3 regions of the Methylobacterium sp. WL1 genome follow, and region 3 is predicted to be linked to each of the others. Evidence: predicted binding sites of a transcription regulator. Region 3 holds the regulator's gene; each other region holds the start of a gene.

Region 1 (3,276 bases), 520 kb from region 3:
GCCGCGCGGGTGGCGTTGAGGGCGTCGTCGACACGGTCCTTCTTCTCCTTGACCTCGACCTCGGTCGCGCCGCCGACGCGGATCACCGCGACGCCGCCCGCGAGCTTGGCCAGGCGCTCCTGCAGCTTCTCGCGGTCGTAGTCCGAGGTGGTCTCCTCGATCTGCGCCTTGATCTGCGAGATCCGGCCCTCGATGTCGGTCTTCTCGCCGACGCCGTCGATGATCGTGGTGTTCTCCTTCTCGATGCGCACCCGCTTGGCGCGGCCGAGCATGTCGAGCGTCACGTTCTCGAGCTTGATGCCGAGGTCCTCGGCGATCATCTGGCCCTTGGTCAGGATCGCGATGTCCTCGAGCATCGCCTTGCGGCGGTCACCGAAGCCCGGCGCCTTCACGGCCGCGACCTTCAGGCCGCCGCGCAGCTTGTTCACCACGAGGGTGGCCAGCGCCTCGCCCTCGATGTCCTCGGCGATGATCAGCAGCGGCTTGCCGGTCTGCACCACGGCCTCGAGCACCGGCAGCATCGCCTGCAGCGACGACAGCTTCTTCTCGTGGATCAGGATGTAGGGATCCTCGAGCTCGGCGACCATCTTCTCCGCGTTCGTGATGAAGTACGGGGACAGGTAGCCGCGGTCGAACTGCATGCCCTCGACGACGTCGAGCTCGGTTTCGGCCGTCTTGGCCTCCTCGACCGTGATCACGCCCTCGTTGCCCACCTTCTGCATGGCGTGGGCGATCATCTCGCCGATCTCCTTGTCGCCGTTGGCGGAGATCGTGCCGACCTGGGCGACCTCGTCGGAGGTCGAGACCTTCTTGGCGCGCGCGATGATGTCCTTCACCGCGGCGGCGGTGGCGAGGTCGATGCCGCGCTTCAGGTCCATCGGGTTGATGCCGGCGGCGACGTACTTGGCGCCTTCGCGGACGATGGCCTGGGCCAGCACGGTGGCGGTGGTGGTGCCGTCACCCGCGATGTCGTTGGTCTTCGAGGCCACTTCGCGCACCATCTGGGCGCCCATGTTCTCGAACTTGTCGGCGAGCTCGATCTCCTTGGCGACGGTGACGCCGTCCTTGGTGATGCGCGGGGCGCCGAAGCTCTTCTCGATCACAACGTTGCGGCCCTTCGGGCCCAGCGTCACCTTCACCGCGTCGGCAAGGATATCGACGCCGCGCAGCATCTTATCGCGGGCGTCGGCGGAGAAACGAACGTCTTTCGCTGCCATGGTTTGCCTCTTGTGGTTGGGTTGGACCCCAAGGCCTCAGGTGGCCTCAAAGGGTTGGAACGGGCGATCCGATCAGGCGGCGACGACGCCCATGATGTCGGATTCTTTCATGATCAGGAGGTCCTGACCGTCGATCTTGACCTCGGTGCCGGACCACTTGCCGAACAGGACGCGGTCCCCCGCCTTCACGTCGAGCGCGTTGACGCGGCCCTGCTCGTCGCGAGCGCCGGGACCGACGGCGACGATCTCGCCTTCCTGCGGCTTCTCCTTGGCGGTGTCCGGAATGATGATGCCGCCCTTGGTCTTCTCCTCGCCCTCGATGCGACGGACGACCACGCGGTCGTGCAGCGGACGGAACTTCATGAGCTGCCCTCTTGCTTCAGGTCTGCAGTTGGCGTTGATGCGGCGTGCGCGGCCGCTCCCAAGCCCGACTGTTAGCACTCTGTCTTGGCGAGTGCCAATGACGGCGGCGAGTTAGCTCTCGTGCGGCTCGAAGTCAAGACTGTCGCACCCGCGCGCGACGGCGAGATGACCCGGCATCGGCCCTTATTTCCCCTAGGATAACGCGCCCTCATGCTGAGCCTCCACGGACCCGAAGGCGCGGTGACGCCTGAACGCGGCGGCCCGATTCCCGGCAATGCCGTCTGGCTCGATCTGAACGACCCGAGTTCCGAGGAGGCCGCCGCCGTGGAAGCGGCCACCGGCCTGCGCGTACCGTCCCGGGCCGCACTGTCGGAGGTGGAATCCTCCAGCCGGCTGCGGCGCGTGAAGGGCGGGCTGTCGCTCTCGACGCCGATGATCACCTTCGAGCGCAGTGATTCCCAGTTGAAACCGCTGGGGTTCCTCCTGTCGAAGGATCACCTCGTCACGATCCGGTTCCATGACATGCGCGCGATCGACTCGTCGGAGAAGCGCATCGCCGACGGCGACGGCAGCGTGACGCCGAGCGAGATCTTCCTCGTGATCCTGGAGGAGTTGGTCGACAGCCTCGCGGACGCCCTGGAGGACATGGCCTCCGAACTCGACACGCTGTCCACGCGGATCTTCGACTTCGATGTCCGCGGCGCCGACCGCCGTCGGCTCGAAAGCCCGCCGCCCCGCCGCCGCGACCTGGCGCTGCGGCGGATCCTGCGCGGCATCAGCAACCGTGGGAAGGTTCTCGGGAAGATCCGCGCGAGCCTGCTCGGCCTGGAGCGGATCGTGCCGTTCGTGTCGGCCGCTTGCGAAGGGCTCGGCCTGCCCGGCGACGGTCGCTTCGAGACGATCCGGCGCGACATCGACTCCCTGGACGAGTTCGAGACGCGGCTTGCCGAGAACGTTCAGTTCCTCCTCGACGCCACATTGGGGCTCATCAACATCGAGCAGAACAACGTCTTCCGGGTACTGACGGTGGTGTCTGTGGTTGGTGTGCCGCCGACGCTGATCGCCTCGATGTACGGCATGAACTTCAAGCACATGCCGGAGCTGGACTGGGCCTACGGATATCCCTACGCCCTCGCGCTTATTTTGATCAGCGCTCTCGCTCCAATTGTATATTTCCGAAGCCGCGGGTGGTTCTGATATTCGTCAGCTTAAAAGGCAAAAGCTGTCTTTAATACAAATCTAAGCCTCTGCCAATCAACTATTACAATTTACCTTGATTGAATATTTCATTTGACGCGCTCTCAATGCAGGCTTCGGTTTCAAAGACTGTCGAATTATATAAAATTTAACCCAATCTCGGCCATATGCTCGCAGGAGCAGCGTGGGCACCGATATGTTCAAGAGAACCGTCTATAACGAGGCGCAGGCCAAGCTTGACGCCCTGGACCGGTCGTTGGCGATCATCGAATTCTCGATGGACGGGCAAGTCCTGAGTGCCAACCACAACTTTTTGCACCTGATGAAGTACACCCTTGCGGATGTACAAGGCAAACATCATCGCATCTTTGTCGAACCGATGGCTGCCAAGTCGCCAGAGTACACGGAGTTCTGGTCGAAGCTGAAGGACGGTCAGTACGTCACCGGTGAATTCCTGCGGATCGACAAGAACGGCACGGAGGTCTGGCTGGAGGCGACC
Region 2 (3,276 bases), 2.0 Mb from region 3:
GCTCGCTCACCCGCACTTCGCGGGCCTCGACGACGGCCTGGCGTTCAGCCTGCCGGGCGAGGACGGCCGGATCGTCCGCCGCGGGCCGTGCACGGAACTGGGCCAGCCGCTCTTCCTTGGCTTTCGCGCCGGCCTCGAGACGATCGGACAGCTGCGTTTCTTTGAATTGACCCACGGATACTCCTCGCGCGCTTCGCAGCGCCGGTGGCGAGAGCATCATCCCGAAAGCGTATCGGAGACCGATGATGCCCGATCAAGAGCCCGAAACGGCATCACGGATGCCGGTCCAGAAACAGAAGAAGCCGCTCCACACAGGGAACGGCTTCGAAACGCGTCCTCTGGTGAGGCGCTCGGTTCAGGCGGCCTGGAGGCTGCCGGCGGACTGCTTGCCGCTGCGACGGTCGGTTTCCAGCTCGAAGGAGAGCTTCTGGCCCTCGATCAGGTTGCGCATGCCGGCGCGCTCGACAGCCGAGATGTGCACGAACACGTCCTTGCCGCCGTCGTCAGGCTGGATGAAGCCGAAGCCCTTGGTCTCGTTGAACCACTTAACGGTGCCGATGGTCATAAATATTCCAACTGCTTTAGAGCATGATGCGATCGACCAGCATTCCGGCCGACCAAAATCATCATACGGTAACAAAGATCCAGTGTTTGCTGCTGATGCGCTGCACGGGCAGCGAACGCTGGACGATCGAATGGGTCGAGCGCACGCCGTGCATGCGCTCATCCGCGAGTCGTCGAAAATGGGAGAGATGCAGAGCGCTCGCCCTGTTGTGGCGAGACGGCCGAATATCTGGCCTCAAATCGATCCGTGATCTCTAGCGCATCGCCGGGATAATCACAATCCCGAAATAGGCCGCGGAGAAAAACCGTCTGGCGTGCCGGCGAAATCGCGGGTTCTTGCGATGTTGTTTTGGTGTGCGACTTTCAATATTCCAGGCCGCCCGTGCAGGCTCAGCCGCTTCGGAGGGCCGCGATCGAGCCCGGCGGCTTCGAAGCGCGTTAGCACTCTCGCCGATTGAGTGCTAAGAGATCCACACCCGGCGCGGATGATTCGGTCCGCCGCCGCCTTTCCCGTCCGGGCTCCGTCATGCCGACGCGAGACCCGCAGGCGGGACGACCAGGACGCCACACATGAAGTTTCGCCCGCTGCACGACCGCGTGGTGCTACGCCGCATCGAGGGCGAGGAGAAGACCAAGGGCGGGATCATCATCCCCGACACCGTCAAGGAGAAGCCCCAGGAGGGCGAGGTCGTCGCCGTCGGACCCGGTGCCCGGGACGAGGCCGGCAAGATCAATCCCCTGGAAGTGAAGCCCGGTGATCGCGTGCTGTTCGGCAAGTGGTCCGGCACCGAGGTCAAGATCGACGGCCAGGACCTTCTGATCATGAAGGAATCCGACATCATGGGCGTCGTCGCCTAGAGTCGTACCGGATCGCGCCGTCCCTGATCGCACTGCAATCGGGTACGGCACTCAGTCCTAGATTCGACGCGCCCGCGAACGCCGAACCGGTACCCGTTTCAGCAGCCGGCGCTCTGAGGGCGTCCGCTCCCGCAGATGCTGCCCAAGCCCTTCGAGGCGCCCGCTCCGGCGCGCCTCGGGGCCGAACGACAACAGAAGAGATTGTCCATGTCAGCCAAAGACGTCCGTTTTTCCGTCGACGCCCGCGAGAAGATGCTGCGCGGCGTCGAGCTGCTCGCCAGCGCGGTGAAGGTGACGCTCGGCCCGAAGGGCCGGAACGTCGTGATCGAGAAGAGCTTCGGCGCCCCGCGCATCACCAAGGACGGCGTCACCGTCGCCAAGGAGATCGAACTCGCCGACAAGTTCGAGAACATGGGCGCCCAGATGGTGCGCGAAGTGGCCTCGAAGTCGAGCGACATCGCGGGTGACGGCACCACCACCGCCACCGTGCTGGCCGCCTCCATCGTCCGCGAGGGCGTGAAGTACGTCGCCGCCGGCATGAACCCGATGGACCTGAAGCGCGGCATCGACCTCGCGGTCGCCGCGGTCGTGAAGGACATCAGCGAGCGCTCCCGCAAGGTCGCCTCCTCGGAGGAGATCGCCCAGGTCGGCACGATCTCCGCCAACGGCGACAAGGAGATCGGCGAGATGATCGCCCACGCCATGCAGAAGGTGGGCAACGAGGGCGTGATCACGGTCGAGGAGGCCAAGACGGCCGAGACCGAGCTCGACGTCGTCGAGGGCATGCAGTTCGACCGCGGCTACCTGTCCCCGTACTTCATCACGAACGCGGAGAAGATGGTCGCCGAGCTCGAGGATCCCTACATCCTGATCCACGAGAAGAAGCTGTCGTCGCTGCAGGCGATGCTGCCGGTGCTCGAGGCCGTGGTGCAGACCGGCAAGCCGCTGCTGATCATCGCCGAGGACATCGAGGGCGAGGCGCTGGCCACCCTCGTGGTGAACAAGCTGCGCGGTGGCCTGAAGGTCGCGGCCGTGAAGGCGCCGGGCTTCGGTGACCGCCGCAAGGCGATGCTCGAAGACATCGCGATCCTGACCAAGGGCCAGATGATCGCCGAGGACCTCGGCATCAAGCTCGAGAACGTGACGCTCGACATGCTCGGCCGCGCCAAGCGGGTGCGCATCGAGAAGGAGAACACCACGATCATCGACGGCGTCGGCGAGAAGACCGACATCGAGGGCCGAATCTCGCAGATCAAGGCGCAGATCGAGGAGACCACCTCGGACTACGATCGCGAGAAGCTGCAGGAGCGCCTGGCCAAGCTCGCGGGCGGCGTCGCGGTGATCCGCGTCGGCGGTTCGACCGAGGTCGAGGTCAAGGAGAAGAAGGACCGCGTCGACGACGCCCTCCACGCCACCCGCGCGGCTGTCGAGGAAGGCATCGTCCCGGGCGGCGGCACCGCGCTGCTGCGCGCCAAGAAGGCCGCCCAGGGCCTCACCAGCGACAACCCCGACGTCCAGGCCGGCATCAAGATCGTGCTGAAGGCGCTCGAGGCCCCGATCCGTCAGATCGCCTCGAACTCGGGCGTCGAAGGCTCGATCGTGGTGGGCAAGATCCTGGCCAACGCCTCGGAGACCTACGGCTTCAACGCCCAGACCGAGGAGTATGTCGACATGCTCCAGGCCGGCATCGTCGATCCGTCCAAGGTCGTCCGGGCGGCGCTCCAGGGTGCGGCTTCCGTGGCCGGCCTGCTGGTCACCACCGAGGCGATGATCTCCGAGCTGCCGCGCAAGGAAGCCCCGGCCATGCCGGGCGGCGGCGGTATGGGCGGCATGGGCGGCATGGACTTCTAAGCC
Region 3 (3,276 bases):
GTGGTCGCGCAGCGGGTCCACCGAGATGATCGAGCGGGTGCGCATCCAGGCGAAGCAATCGTAGAGCGCCACCCAGGCACCGGTTATCGCCGCGGTCCGGGTGCCGCCATCGGCCTGGATCACGTCGCAATCGACGGTGATCTGGCGCTCTCCCATTGCGGGCAGGTTGGTGACCGCGCGGAGTGACCGGCCGATGAGCCGCTGGATCTCCTGCGTGCGGCCCGACGGCTTGCCCGAATTGATCTCGCGCCGGGTCCGGTCATGCGTCGCGCGCGGCAGCATCGCATACTCGGCGGTGACCCAGCCCTTGCCGGAGCCGCGCAGCCACGGGGGACCGCGCTCTTCGAGGGAGGCGGTGCAGAGCACGCGGGTGTTGCCGAAGCTGACCAGGCAGGAGCCCTCGGCGTAGCGCGAGACCGCGCGCTCCAGGGTGACCGGCCGCAGCTCGTCGGCGGCGCGCTTCGAAGGCCTCATCGCGGGCCCTTTCTGATGAGAGAGTGAGGGCCGGGCTCTTAGGCCGCGGAGCCTGCGCGGGCAAGCATCGCCGTACGGATTGATCCCTGGACACCGGGCGGACATGATCGCACGACAGGATGACCGCGTGACCGATTCCAACAGCCTCTTTCCGCAAGACCCCTCGATGCAGGCGCTCGCCGCCCTCAACGAGCGCGCCCGCGAGATCTTCCGGCAGATCGTCGAGAGCTATCTCACGACCGGCGAGCCGGTGGGGTCGCGCAACCTGGCGCGCATCCTCCCGATGGCGCTGTCGCCGGCCTCGATCCGCAACGTCATGGCGGACCTGGAGCATTCCGGCCTGATCTTCGCGCCGCACACCTCGGCCGGCCGGCTGCCGACCGAGCTCGGGCTGCGGTTCTTCGTGGATGCCATGCTCGAACTCGGCGATGTCGGCCAGGAGGAGCAGACCCGGATCGAGGCGGAGATGCGCGCCGCCGCCTCTGGCCACACCTTCGATTCGGCGCTGGCCGCAGCCTCGACCATGCTGTCGGGCATCTCGCGCGGCGCTGGCGTGGTTCTGACCACGAAGGCGAACGTCCACCTCAAGCACATCGAGTTCGTCCGCCTCGATCCGGCCCGCGCCCTCGTGGTGCTGGTCTCCGACGACGGCTCGGTGGAGAACCGGCTGGTCGACCTGCCGCCGGGTCTGCCAGCCGGCGCGCTCCAGGAGGCCACGAACTTCCTCAATGCCCGGCTGCAGGGCCGCACCCTCGGCACGCTGCGCGCCGAGATCGAGGCTGGCCGCAAGGCGATGAAGCGCGAGTTGGACGCGCTGACCGAGCGCTTGGTCGATGCAGGCCTCGCGACGCCGGTGGGCCCGAGCGAAGCCCGGCAACTGATCGTGCGCGGTCAAGCGAACCTGCTCGACGACCTGCGCGCCGTCGAGGACCTTGAGCGCATCCGCCTGCTGTTCAACGATCTCGAGACCCAGAAGGACGTCATCGACCTCCTGGCCCGCGCCGAGGGCGGCGAGGGCGTGCGGATCTTCATCGGCTCGGAGAACAAGCTGTTCTCGCTCTCGGGCTCGTCGCTGATCGCCGCGCCGTTCCGCGACGGGTCGCAGAAGATCGTCGGCGTCGTCGGCGTGATCGGGCCCACGCGGCTGAACTACGCCCGTATCGTCCCGATGGTCGATTACACCGCCCGGGTGGTATCGAAGCTGCTCGACGGCAGCCGCTGACAGCCGCCCGTCGGGCCGCGCTCAAGCGGCCCGGACGGTGTGCAGGAAGTCTGCAACCTCGCGAGACAGCTGCGCCGATTGCCGCGAGAGCGCGGAGGCCGCGTCGAGCACCTGATGGGCGGCCGTGCCGGTCTGCTCCGAGGCCGCGGCGACGCCGGTGATGTTCGTGGTGACCTCGTCTGTCCCGCTCGCCGCCTGGCTGACGTTGCGCACGATCTCCTGGGTCGCCGTGCCCTGCTGCTCCACCGCGGCCGCTACCGCGCCTGTGACGCGGTTGATGTCGCGGATGCGCGTCATGATCCCGCCGATCGCCTGCGTGGCGTGGTCGGTCGATCCTTGGATCCGACCGATCAGGCCGGTGATCTCTTCGGTGACGCGTCCGGTCTGGGCAGCCAGTTCCTTCACCTCGGACGCAACGACGGCGAAGCCCCGTCCGGCCTCGCCCGCGCGCGCGGCCTCGATCGTCGCGTTCAGGGCGAGGAGATTGGTCTGGGCCGCGATGCTGGAGATCAGCCCGACCGCGTCGCCGATCTTCGAGACCGCCTGGGCCAGGTCCTGCACCAGATGGCCGGTCTGGTCCGCCTCGCCGACCGCCGCTTGCGCCAGGGTGGTCGAGCCCTCCACCTGCCCGGCAATCTCCCGGACGCTGGTGCCGAGTTGCTCCGCTGCGGCCGCGACCGTGCGGACGTTGGTGGCCGCCTCCTCGGCGGCGGCCGCGACGCTGGTCGATTGCGCCGCAGCCTGGGTCGCGCTCGCCGTCAGGGTCTGGGCCGTGGCCTCAAGCTCGGTGGCCGAGGACGAGACCATGCCGACGATCGCCCCGACGGCCTGCTCGAAGCCATCGGCCAGCGCATTCATCGCGCGCCTGCGCTCGGATTCGGCGGCCTCGTCCGCCCCGCGCTTCGCCTCGGCCTGGTCGCGCGCCCGCTGCGCCACCAGCGCCTTGATGCCCTCGACCGCTTGGCCGACCAGGCCGATCTCGTCGCCGCGCCGAGCCTCGGCGATCTCGGTATCGAGCGCGCCCTGGCTCATGCGCTGCAGGACGCCAACCAAGCGATTGAGCGGACGCGAGACGGTGAGCGTCATCAGCCGGCCGACGACGAGGCCGAGCACGAGCAGGACCAGAAGGGTGGCCACCGCCAGCTCCTTCGCCAACAGCGTGGTCGAAGCCAGCGCCTCGGCGCTGTCGACCGAGAGCGCGATGTACCACTCGAGCGATGGCGGCAGGTTCGGGACGCGGGCGAAGGCGGTGAAGGTCGGCCGGCCGCCCTCCTGGGTCGCGGCAAGGTCGCCGCCGATCTTCGGCGGCGGCCCCGCGATCAAGTCCGACAGCGGTTTGCCGATCAGCTCCGCGCGCGGATGGGCCAGCACCGTTCCACCGCGCGACACCAAATAGGCGTAGCTTTTGCCGCCCGCGCCGACCTCGGCGATCATCCGGGTCAGGGCGGCGCTGTCGAAGTCGCCTCCGATCACGCCGAGGACCGCCCGGTTCTTGCCGAAGACAGGCCCCGCCGCAGTTATCGTGACGGCGTTGGTTCCGGCGTCGATATAGGGCTCGGTCAAGACAGCTTGCCCCGCCG

The links. The regulator HrcA, encoded in region 3, represses chaperone genes, less so after heat shock. The targets are predictions, from matches to a motif close to GTTAGCACTCNCNNNNNGNGAGTGCTAAC.
Region 1: groES (co-chaperone GroES) is a predicted target of HrcA. The motif match lies at 1,651-1,679, and genes of this name have one in related genera.
Region 2: groES (co-chaperone GroES) is a predicted target of HrcA. The motif match lies at 1,002-1,030, and genes of this name have one in related genera.

The regions. Positions count from the first base shown of each region.
Region 1 is NZ_CP042823.1:2,672,833-2,676,108, reverse strand. Features, by position in the region: gene groL (chaperonin GroEL) at 1-1,217, opposite strand, end outside; gene groES (co-chaperone GroES) at 1,290-1,580, opposite strand; gene FVA80_RS12970 (CorA family divalent cation transporter) at 1,791-2,777, shown strand; gene FVA80_RS12965 (PAS domain-containing methyl-accepting chemotaxis protein) at 2,974-3,276, shown strand, end outside.
Region 2 is NZ_CP042823.1:5,184,420-5,187,695, forward strand. Features, by position in the region: gene FVA80_RS25280 (DUF6481 family protein) at 1-220, opposite strand, end outside; gene FVA80_RS25285 (cold-shock protein) at 356-565, opposite strand; gene groES (co-chaperone GroES) at 1,135-1,422, shown strand; gene groL (chaperonin GroEL) at 1,630-3,273, shown strand.
Region 3 is NZ_CP042823.1:3,188,126-3,191,401, forward strand. Features, by position in the region: gene rph (ribonuclease PH) at 1-474, opposite strand, end outside; gene hrcA (heat-inducible transcriptional repressor HrcA) at 641-1,696, shown strand; gene FVA80_RS15545 (methyl-accepting chemotaxis protein) at 1,718-3,276, opposite strand, start outside.